DNA from 3 places in the Corynebacterium sp. 32222D000AT genome. Region 1 is predicted to be linked to each of the others. Evidence: predicted binding sites of a transcription regulator. Region 1 holds the regulator's gene; each other region holds the start of a gene.
What was found. Region 1 encodes LexA, which represses DNA repair genes until DNA is damaged. Its sites were predicted from a motif close to CGAACANNTGTTCG; they were not measured.
Positions count from the first base shown of each region.

Region 2: ruvC (crossover junction endodeoxyribonuclease RuvC) is a predicted target of LexA. The motif match lies at 1,205-1,218, and genes of this name have one in related genera.
Region 3: ACEE23_RS09140 (HNH endonuclease signature motif containing protein) is a predicted target of LexA. The motif match lies at 1,276-1,289, and genes of this name have one in related genera.

Region 1 covers NZ_JBPPVW010000007.1:40,210-43,438, reverse strand. The annotation lists gene ptsP (phosphoenolpyruvate--protein phosphotransferase) at 1-62, shown strand, start outside; gene ACEE23_RS05880 (DeoR/GlpR family DNA-binding transcription regulator) at 147-929, opposite strand; gene lexA (transcriptional repressor LexA) at 1,185-1,937, opposite strand; gene ACEE23_RS05870 (hypothetical protein) at 2,148-2,594, shown strand; gene nrdR (transcriptional regulator NrdR) at 2,714-3,172, shown strand; gene hrpA (ATP-dependent RNA helicase HrpA) at 3,196-3,229, opposite strand, start outside.
Region 2 covers NZ_JBPPVW010000001.1:210,571-213,799, forward strand. The annotation lists gene ruvA (Holliday junction branch migration protein RuvA) at 1-528, opposite strand, end outside; gene ruvC (crossover junction endodeoxyribonuclease RuvC) at 607-1,191, opposite strand; gene ACEE23_RS01010 (YebC/PmpR family DNA-binding transcriptional regulator) at 1,376-2,128, opposite strand; gene ACEE23_RS01015 (acyl-CoA thioesterase) at 2,225-3,052, opposite strand; gene ACEE23_RS01020 (DUF3817 domain-containing protein) at 3,197-3,229, shown strand, end outside.
Region 3 covers NZ_JBPPVW010000015.1:23,207-26,435, reverse strand. The annotation lists gene ACEE23_RS09145 (M1 family metallopeptidase) at 1-1,144, shown strand, start outside; gene ACEE23_RS09140 (HNH endonuclease signature motif containing protein) at 1,382-2,932, shown strand.

The DNA.
Region 1 (3,229 bases):
AGGCGCGCGACAAGGTCCGCGAACTCATTGAGGAGCTCGCGCAGCCTGAGGTCGAAAGCTAACGGCCCCGGCAGTCCAACTAAACAACCCGGCCGAGCCGCCGCCTTAACGCGGGGCTTGTGCCGGGTTGTTTGTATTGGAGGGGGTTAAGCGTCGACGATGACCACGGTGATCTCGCGCTCGCGCAGCGCGTCAACGAAGCTTTGCGGTGCCGCCGAGTCCGTGATGACGACGTCGATGTCCGAAATCTTGGCGAAGCTGACCAGGTAGTCGTTGCCCAGCTTGGAAGAGTCACACAGGACCACAACCTTTCGGGCGTTGGTCACGAACGCGGCCTTGATGGCCGCCTCCTGGGCGTCTGCGGTGGACAGTCCGTGATCCAGGGTCAGGGCGTTGGTGCCGATGAACGCGACGTCGGCGCGCAGCAGCGCCATGGTGCGCAGGGCGGTATCGCCGACCACGGCCTGGGTTATGCCGCGCACCGTACCGCCCAGTAGTTGGACGTCCTTGATGCCATTATTGGCCAGCGACAGGGCAATGGGCAGGCTGTTCGACACGATCGACAGTTGGTTGGCCAGGGGACTCGCTGCGATGAGATCGCTTAGCGCGTTCGTGGTGGTGCCGGCGTCCAGGAAGATGCTGCCCGGGGTCTCGGGGAGGAATTCGAGGGCCGCCTCGGCGATCGCGGATTTCGCCCCGGTGGCCGAGCGCGAGCGCGTGTCCAGGGTGAACTCGGCGGTCTGGAAGGTCTGCGAGGCCACCGCACCGCCGTGGACGCGGTGGACGACGCCCTCGCGGTCCAGGACGGCCAGGTCGCGGCGGATGGTCTCGGCGGTGACGTCGAATTTATGGGAGAGTTCCGTGACATTGACGCGTCCCTCGACGGCGGTGAGGGACGCAATCTGCCGACGGCGTTCTTCTGCATACATGGGGTAGTTCTCCTCGGTCCGTGGGTACGCGCGCGGATGGGCGCGCGCACACGGTGAAATGGGTCTACTCAAATTGTTCCAGAAAAACCGCGTGGGCAAACACAAACAGAAAAACCCAAGCACCCGGTTCTTGGGTTGCTTGGGTATTTCTTGAGGTAGATCGGGCAAATCGGAACTACGGCCATGAGGCGGGAGTGACCTTTTGCATGCCCCGCTACCTCAGAAAGGGGGAATAACGCGGAATGTTCCGGGGAATTAGAGCTTGCGCATCACGGAGACGACCTTGCCCATGATTTCCGATTCGTCCCCGTTGATAGGGGAATAGGCGTCATTGTGGGGCAGCAGCCACACCCCGGTGGAGTCGCGGTGGAACTCCTTGACGGTGGCTTCCTCGCCCTCCAGGAGGGCTGCGACGAAGTCGCCTTCCTCCGCCGTGGACTGCGAGCGGACGATGACCCAGTCCCCGTCCAGGATGCCGGCGTCCCGCATGGAGTCGCCGACGACCTGCAGCATGTAGAGATCGCCGCCGCCGACGACCTCATCCGGCATGGGGTAGTAGGTGTCGATGTTTTCCTCGGCCGTGATGGGGGTCCCGGCGGCAATGCGCCCGACGACGGGGATGTAGCTGACCTGGCCGGCATCGGGCGGGGTCTGCGGGAGATCCGCGGACTTGCTGGCCTTCTCGGCCTTCGCGTCTTCCTTCTCGGTGTTGAGGTGGCGGACATCGACGGCGCGCGGCTTGTTGGGATCGCGCCGCAGGAAGCCCTTCTCCTCCAGCTGCTTGAGCTGGTAGGCCACCGAGGAGGTCGACTGCAGGCCGGCGGCGTCACCGATCTCGCGGATGCTCGGCGGATAGCCGCGCAGGAGTACGGCGTCGTGAATGACCTCGAGGATGCGCCGCTGGCGGGCGCTTAAGGAGTCGAGTGTCGGTTTTTGTGAGGATTTGCTGGGTCGGGCCATGGTCTTTAACTCTCCAAGTTGACTAGCAGGTCGGTTAGTGGGGGACACAGGCGCTGCGGGCCCGCGAAAATTCCTACCTTCCTTTCTAGCACGAAATGTACAAATGTTCGAGATCTTCGCCCGTGCGCTAGACAAATTTTGGAAACCCTGCTATAAATCGAACACAGAACCTAATTCGAACATTCGAACGAAGGAAAGTCGGTGCCATGTCGGGGTCCGGATTTAGACTCGGTGGCACCAAGGAAAGGAAAGATTACTATGACTCTCGCATTTGATGACCGCCGTATCGCTAACACCGAATTTGCAGCTTACCGCACCGGTTCCCGCACCCCTTCCGTGGTGCCCGCGGCCGCGGTGTGGGAGCCATCGGTCCGAGATTTCGGGGATCGGCAGGGCGCGCCCGCCTGGTCGGGGCACGGCCCGGCTGGCGTGGGGTCGCGCTATTCTCGAACGCTCACGCTAGATAATCGAACAGACCGTCGTTCGCAGCCCGCGCTGAGCGCCGAGGATTTCGCAGGGCAGCCGCGCGGGATGGTCTCCGAGCAGGGGCGCCAGAAGGGCAACTACGCGCTCGGCGCTGTGTTCGGATGTGCAGTCTTCTTGGGCACGCTGGCGGCGGGCATGGGGCTTGTTGACGGCCCGGAGTCCGCCAGCTCGATGGGAGCCGTGGACAGTGCCATCACCCAGCAGGCTCACCTGAACTAGGCCGCGGTCCGGGCACTCGGCTTTCCCATCGCCGCGCGCAGTAGACTGGTAAGGCATCCGCGTGGTCCGCTGGTGCGGATGAAACCGGGAAGCTAGAAAGATACGGGGAGCGAGCCGAGTTGTATTGCCCATTTTGTCACCACGAACAGTCACGCGTCATCGACTCCCGCGTCGTTGACGCGGGTGCTTCCATCCGCCGCCGGCGCGAGTGTTCTTCGTGCCGGGGCCGTTTCACCACGGTCGAAAAGGCGGTGCTGTCCGTGGTCAAGCGCAACGGCCTGTCCGAGCCGTTTAGCCGCGACAAGCTGATCCGCGGCGTGCGCCGGGCCTGCCAGGGCCGTGATGTCTCGGACGACGCCTTGAAGCGCCTGGCCCAGGAAGTGGAGGAGACCGTGCGCAGCCACGGCAGCTCCCAGATCAACGCCAACGATATCGGCCTGGCCATCCTCGACCCGCTGCGCGACCTCGACGAGGTGGCGTACCTGCGCTTCGCCTCCGTGTATAAATCCTTCGACAGCGCGGATGATTTCGAGTCGGAGATCCGCCTGATGAAGCGCCGCGACCGGAGCAACTTCTAGGCTTCGGCCGCGGCAGCGCGGCGCTAGGCCAGCTTGTCGACAGCCTTCTGGATGCGT
Region 2 (3,229 bases), on a different contig from region 1:
GGCCGCGGCCTTTTCGGTAAAGCCCAGGCCCACCAGCGCCTCGGTGACCTGCTGGACGACCGGCTCGCTGGCCGCGGGGACCCCGCCGGCGGCTGCGCCCTCGCCCGCGGCCGCGCCGGCCCCGGCGAAGCCTGCCACCTTGTCCTTGAGCTCGAGCGCTAGCCGCTCCGCCATGCGCTTGCCCACGCCCGGGATGGTCTGCAGGCGCTTGGCGTCCGACTGGCTAATCGCCTGCGCCAGCTCGTTGGCCTCCAGCACCGACAGTGCGGCCAGCGCCAGCTTCGGGCCGAGCCCCGAGACGGACTGCAGCAGGTGGAACATCTCCCGGTCCTCGGCGGTGCCGAAGCCGTAGAGGGTCATGGAGTCTTCCTTGACCACCATGGAGGTCAGCACGAAGGCCTCTTCCCCGCGGGTCAGCCGGCCGAGGGTGGGCGGGGCCGCGTGCACGAGGTAGCCCACGCCCTGGCATTCGATGACGGCGTGGTCCAGCGCGATGGAGATAACCTCTCCGCGCAGCGATGCGATCATGGCGGGGTTGTCCTTTCTTCCCGGGGGTAGAGTTCTAGGTTTTTTAGGTTTCGGGCGACGTGGTGCTAGGCCTGCCGCCTAGCCGGACTGGGTGGAGCGGGCGCGCGCCAGGGCTTGCTGTTGGGCTTGCCGCTGGGCCTGGGTCCTCTCCCGCACCTGCTCGGCGCGGGCCAGGGCCGGAGCGCGCCAGCAGTGGCTGACGGCGAGTGCTAGCGCGTCGGCGGCATCGGCCGGCTTGGGTGGCTCGCTCAGCCCCAGGATACGGGTGATCATGGCGGTCATCTGCTTCTTGTCGGCGCGGCCGTTGCCGGAAACGGCCTTCTTGACCTCCGAGGGGGTGTACATGTGCACGTCCAGGCCGCGTTCGGCCGCGGCGAGCACCAAGACCCCGACGGCGTGAGCGGTCTGCATGACCGTGGAGACGTTGCCGCGTTCGAAGACGCGCTCGATGGCCACCACGTCCGGCTGGTACTCGTCCATCCACTCGGCCACGGCCTTGGACAGGCGCAGCAGGCGCTCGGTGAGATCCTTGTCCGCGGGCGTGCGCACCACGCCGACGGAGATGGGGATGACGGCACGGCCCCGGCCCGCCTGTACGACCGACAGGCCGCAGCGCGTAAGGCCCGGGTCGATGCCCATGACGCGCAAGCCCTCCAGGTTCACCGGTCACCTCCGTCACACATATGTTCTAGTACCTTATCACGCATCCTACACGCGCCGTGGCAGGCAGGCCAGCCTGGGTGCCGCGGTTGTTAAGAGCCGGGCAGACACGACCAAGGGCAGCCGCGGCAAGAAATACTCGCCCCGACTGCCCCATTATCAGGTTCTTAAGACCTGGGCCGGCTGATTAGTCCTCGAGCTCGGCCAGGACCTCGTAGCTAAGATCCATGTTGGTGTAGACGTTCTGCACGTCGTCGGAGTCTTCCAGAGCGTCGACGAGGCGGAAGATCTTCTTGGCATCGTCAGCGCCGAGCGGAACCTCGACGGACGGGCGGAAGTCGGTGTCGGAGTCCTCGACGGAGATCTCCGCCTCTTCCAGGGCGGTGCGCACCGCGCGCACGTCGGCGGGCTGGCAGGTGATCTCGAACTGCTCGCCGCGGTCGTTGACTTCTTCGGCGCCGGCCTCGAGCACGGCCAGCAGCAGGTCGTCCTCGGCCAGCTCGCCCTTCTGGACGACGACGACGCCGACGCGGGAGAACATATAAGACACGGAGCCGGACTCGCCCAGGTTGCCGCCGTTCTTGGTCATGGCGGTGCGCACCTCGGTAGCCGCGCGGTTGCGGTTATCGGTCAGGCACTCGATGAGCATGGCCACGCCGTTGGGGCCGTAGCCTTCGTACATGATGTTTTCCCAGTCGGCGCCGCCGGCTTCCTCGCCGGAGCCGCGCTTGCGGGCGCGCTCGATGTTGTCGTTGGGAACGGAGGCCTTCTTGGCCTTCTTGATCATGTCGTCCAGCGTCGGGTTGGCCGCGGGATCGCCGCCGCCGGTCCGCGCCGCCACCTCGATGTTCTTAATCAGCTTGGCAAATTCCTTGCCGCGCTTGGCGTCGTTGGCAGCTTTTTTATGCTTGGTCGTCGCCCATTTAGAGTGGCCGGACATAAGGTGTGCCCCTTCCTAGTTGGTTTTAACTAACGCGATTATACGTGCCGCGGTCGCCGCGTCTCACTAAGACCCCGCACACGCGGCCCAAGTCGGTCATTCCTTCAGCCAACGGATGAGCCCCTCCTGGCTCACTTGGGCCACCAGCGCCCCGTCTTGGCGGTAGACCCGCCCCTGGGCGAAACCGCGCCCGCCGCCGGCGAACGGCGAGTCCTGCTCGTAGAGCAACCACTCGTCGACGCGGATCTCGTCGAAGAACCAGAGGCTGTGGTCGAGGCTGGCCATCTGCACGCGGGCCTCGGGGTGGGAAATCAGCGTCGAGTTCAGCAGGGTCATATCCGACAGGTAGGACAGCGCGACCTGATTCAGGGCCGGGTCGTCGCCCAGCCCGGCGTTGTAGCGGAACCAGATGTGCCGCGCGCCGGCGCCGTATTTGTCCTGGGCGTGGCGGGAATTGTCGTGCTCGTCAGGGACCATGAGCACGTCCCAGTCGCTCCACTCGCCCAACACGATGCGCGAGGACGACGGCCAATCCTCCGCGCTCGCGCGGCACTCCTCCGGGCCCGGCACGTCCGGCAGCTGCGCGGCGTGCTCCGGGCCCTGGTCGCCGGGGCGGCGGAAGCTGACCAGCATCTCCACGATCTCCTTATCCCCCTGCCAGCCGGTGACCCGGCGGTGGCTGAAGGTGCGCCCGTCCCGGATGGTGTGCACGGTGAAATCGATGGGCTCGGCAGACAGTCCGCCGCCGACGAAATACGCGTGCAGCGAGTTCGCCGTCTTGCCTTCCACGGTCTGCTGCGCCGCCTGCAGCGCCTGGCCGACGACCTGCCCGCCGAAGGTGCGCTTCATCTCCGAGGGCACCCCGGGCCCGCGGTAGCGCCTATCCCCCAGGTCGGACATCTCAATTACCTGCCGAAACGACACCCTAAACTCCCTTCTTCTGGCAGGCGGGCGCCGCGCCAGTGCGCGCGAGCTAGCGCCCGGGCCAGTCCGGGAACTATGACGCCCACCACATATACGGCTGCCCACCTTACCCCGTGGGGCGAGCCTCCGTAAGATGGTCGGGCGATGACTCCCCAGAAACTACACCTGTCCGCCGCC
Region 3 (3,229 bases), on a different contig from region 1:
CGTTAGCTGCCCCGGGGGCCCGCGGGTGGCCCGCTTTAAGACCTCGGGCGGCAAGCTGCGAATTTCGTTCGCGGAGCCGGTGGCATCGGGGGCAGAAATCACGCTGGCCATCCGCTACGGCGGCAACCCGCGGCCCATCGCCAGCCCCTGGGGTGAAATCGGTTGGGAGGAAACCGAATCCGGTTCCCTGGTCGCCAGCCAGCCCAACGGGGCGCCGAGCTGGTTCCCGTGCGACGATCACCCGAGCCAGAAGGCCACCTTCGACCTCGCCATCACGGCCGACGATCCCTTCACCATCGTCGCCAACGGCACGCTGGTCGACAAGGCCACGGCGGGGTCGTCGCGGACGGCGTGGCACTACCGCATCGATAAGCCCATGGCGACCTACCTGGCGACGGTGCAGGTGGGCGAGTTCAGCGAGTTCCGCCTAGGCCCCAACACCGTGGCGTACGCGCCCGCCGACCTGCGTGAACAGGTGACCGAGGAATTCGGCCGCCAGCAGGAGATGCTCGATTTCCTGGCCGAGACCTTCGGGCCGTACCCCTTCCCCGACTACCGCGTGGTCGTGACCGAAGACGAGCTGGAAATCCCGCTGGAGGCGCAGGGCATTTCCATCTTTGGCTCCAACCACGTGCGCGGCGACCACGCCTTCGAGCGGCTCATCTTCCACGAGCTTTCCCACCAGTGGTTCGGCAACGCCGTGGGCCTTAGCCGCTGGCAGGACATCTGGCTCAACGAGGGTTTCGCCTGCTACTGCGAATGGCTCTGGGGCGAGCACACCGGCCAGGCCAGGGCCCACGATGCCGCCCACTCCCACTACTCGGTCCTCTCCCGCAAGCCCCACGACCTCCTGCTGGGCGACCCCGGCACCCGCGACATGTTCGATGACCGCGTCTACAAGCGCGGCGCCCTGTTCGTCCACTCCCTGCGGCGCCTGCTTGGCGATGCCACCTTCTTCCCCCTCGTCCGCTCCTACCTCGCCGATAACCAGCACGGAAACGTGGTTGCGCAGGACTTCTGGGAGGCTCTGACGGGGGCTGTAGAAGACGCAGAAGAGGGCGCTTCCGGTGTTTCTGTTGCGGACGTGGAGGGCCTCTGGAACCAATGGCTGAACGAGCGGGAGTTGCCGCGGTTCCCGGAGTAGTTGGTGCTGGGTTGGCTTGGTTGGCTGGGTTGGCTTGGTTGGCTGGGTTGGCTGGGTTGGCTTGGTTCGCGGCCTAATTTAGTTTCGGCTTAAACTAAGCCAGCTCTGGCGAACAGGGACTTTAGAAAATTCGAACATATTTTCTTTTTTGCTGTTGACACGGGCTTTTTCGTCGGTATACTAGAACACGTAAGCGAACAAAGGTTCTATACGACGGTTCCTTAGGGGGTGACCGCCATGACTGACCAGCACGACGAAATCCTAGCAACGCTCAAAGAAATCTCTGGCTCCATGGAGCGGTTACGCTCCCTGATGAAGAAACCCGAAGACCTGTCCTTTGGACGCCTTCACCGCGGCTTCGAGGCCTTCGAATACGCCTTCAACAACAAGACCGTCATCGATGCCGCCTTCGCCTTCCTCGCCGAGCGCGACGACGCCGGCCGCCAGGTCGGCTCATCCAAGGCCATCGACTACCTCATGGCACGCCTCGGCCTGGATTTTGCCACCGCCCGGGAGCGTCTCGAGACCGGCCGCGATCTGTTCAGCCCTCTCGAGGAGGCCGCGCCCGCCCCGGAACCGACTCCCCTGCCCGACGACGCCCAGGCTGTCAGCGATGAGGAGCGCGCCCGCCAGCAGGCCGCCGACGCGGAAGCGCAGCGCCGCGCACAGGCGGAAAAGGAAGCTGAGGAGCGTCGCCGCAAGCGCCTCCTGGAGGACGGCCAAACCACCAGCGCCAAGGTGCTGGCGATGATTGAGTCGGAGCTCAAGCACCTCAATCAGCACGCCACCCCGGGCCGCAAGCAGCTGCGCGAGCAGGCCCTGGAAAAGGCAAAAGATACCTCGCTGCACACGCTGCGGGACTGGCTGCGCAAGCAGATTAAGAACGCCAACCTGGCCGCCCGCACCCCGGAAGGCACCAAGGACAAGGACGCAGCCTACAAGAAGCGCCGGCTATCCCTGTCCAACCCGGACGCCGACGGCGGCGTGCACGTCCGCGGCTACCTGGACCCCGCCACCGCCGCGCTCGTCAAGAGCGCCCTGGCGAACGCCCGCAACGCGGATAACGCCGCTTTGAAGGAAAGCGGGCTGGACCAGGAAGACAAGCGCAGCTTCCAAGAACGCAACGTGGACCACCTGCGCTATATCTGCCGGCGGTACCTATCCTCCAAGGACCAGTCCACCGGTGGTGCGGCGGGCCTTCTGGTCACCCTCACCATGGACGACCTCGAGAACATGACCGGCGACAGCCGCTTCCCCACCACCGCGGGAATCTCGGTCAGCCCGCTCGACCTTCTCCGGATGGGGCTGGCTGAGCACGACTTCCTCTGCGTCCTCGACCCCCACGGCTTCCCGCTCGAGCTAGCGCGCAATAAGCGCACGGCGAGCCTCTGGCAAAAGATTGCCCTGGCCGCCTCCGAGCTGGTGTGCACCCACCCGGACTGCAACCGGGCCTGGATTGACTGCGACGTCCACCACGTCATCGCCTGGGCTTTGGGAGGAGATACCGATATTTCCAACCTCACGCTCCGGTGCCGGCGCCATCACGTGGATAACAACGACTTCCGGGATGGTGCCAACAACATGGGCCACGCCGACAGGTCCCCCGATACCGGGCGCACCGGCCACCGGGCCGGGCCGGGACAACCGCTGCGGTTCAACGAATCGCCCGCGGCCCAGCAATCGTGCGGCCATAAGGTCCGCCACCGCGGGGCACCAACCGCAGGGGCTAGCCCCGGCGCCGAGGATCCCCCGCCAAAGTCGCACAGCCAGGCTCCTTTGTTTAGTTAAGATGTTGTCCCTGTTCACCCTCCCCTGCCAAGGGCACGCCCGTGTGTCCTGGCGGGGATTCACGCGTGCCTGGGCTCTTGAGGCTCCTCGGGGCTGTTCGGAGCTGCCCGGGGCTGCTGAGGACTGTTCGGGGCAGCTTGGGTCCACTGGGCTGCTCGGGGTGGGAGATGGTCGCCGGGGATCTTGGCGGGGATCTAACGGTAAGTGCTGGCAGCGGGAGTTGCCAGCGGGGGGTTGGCTGCGGGAGTTGGCTGCAGAACTTTGGAGCGGGAGATGGCGGTGGCAGGCTCCGCGGGA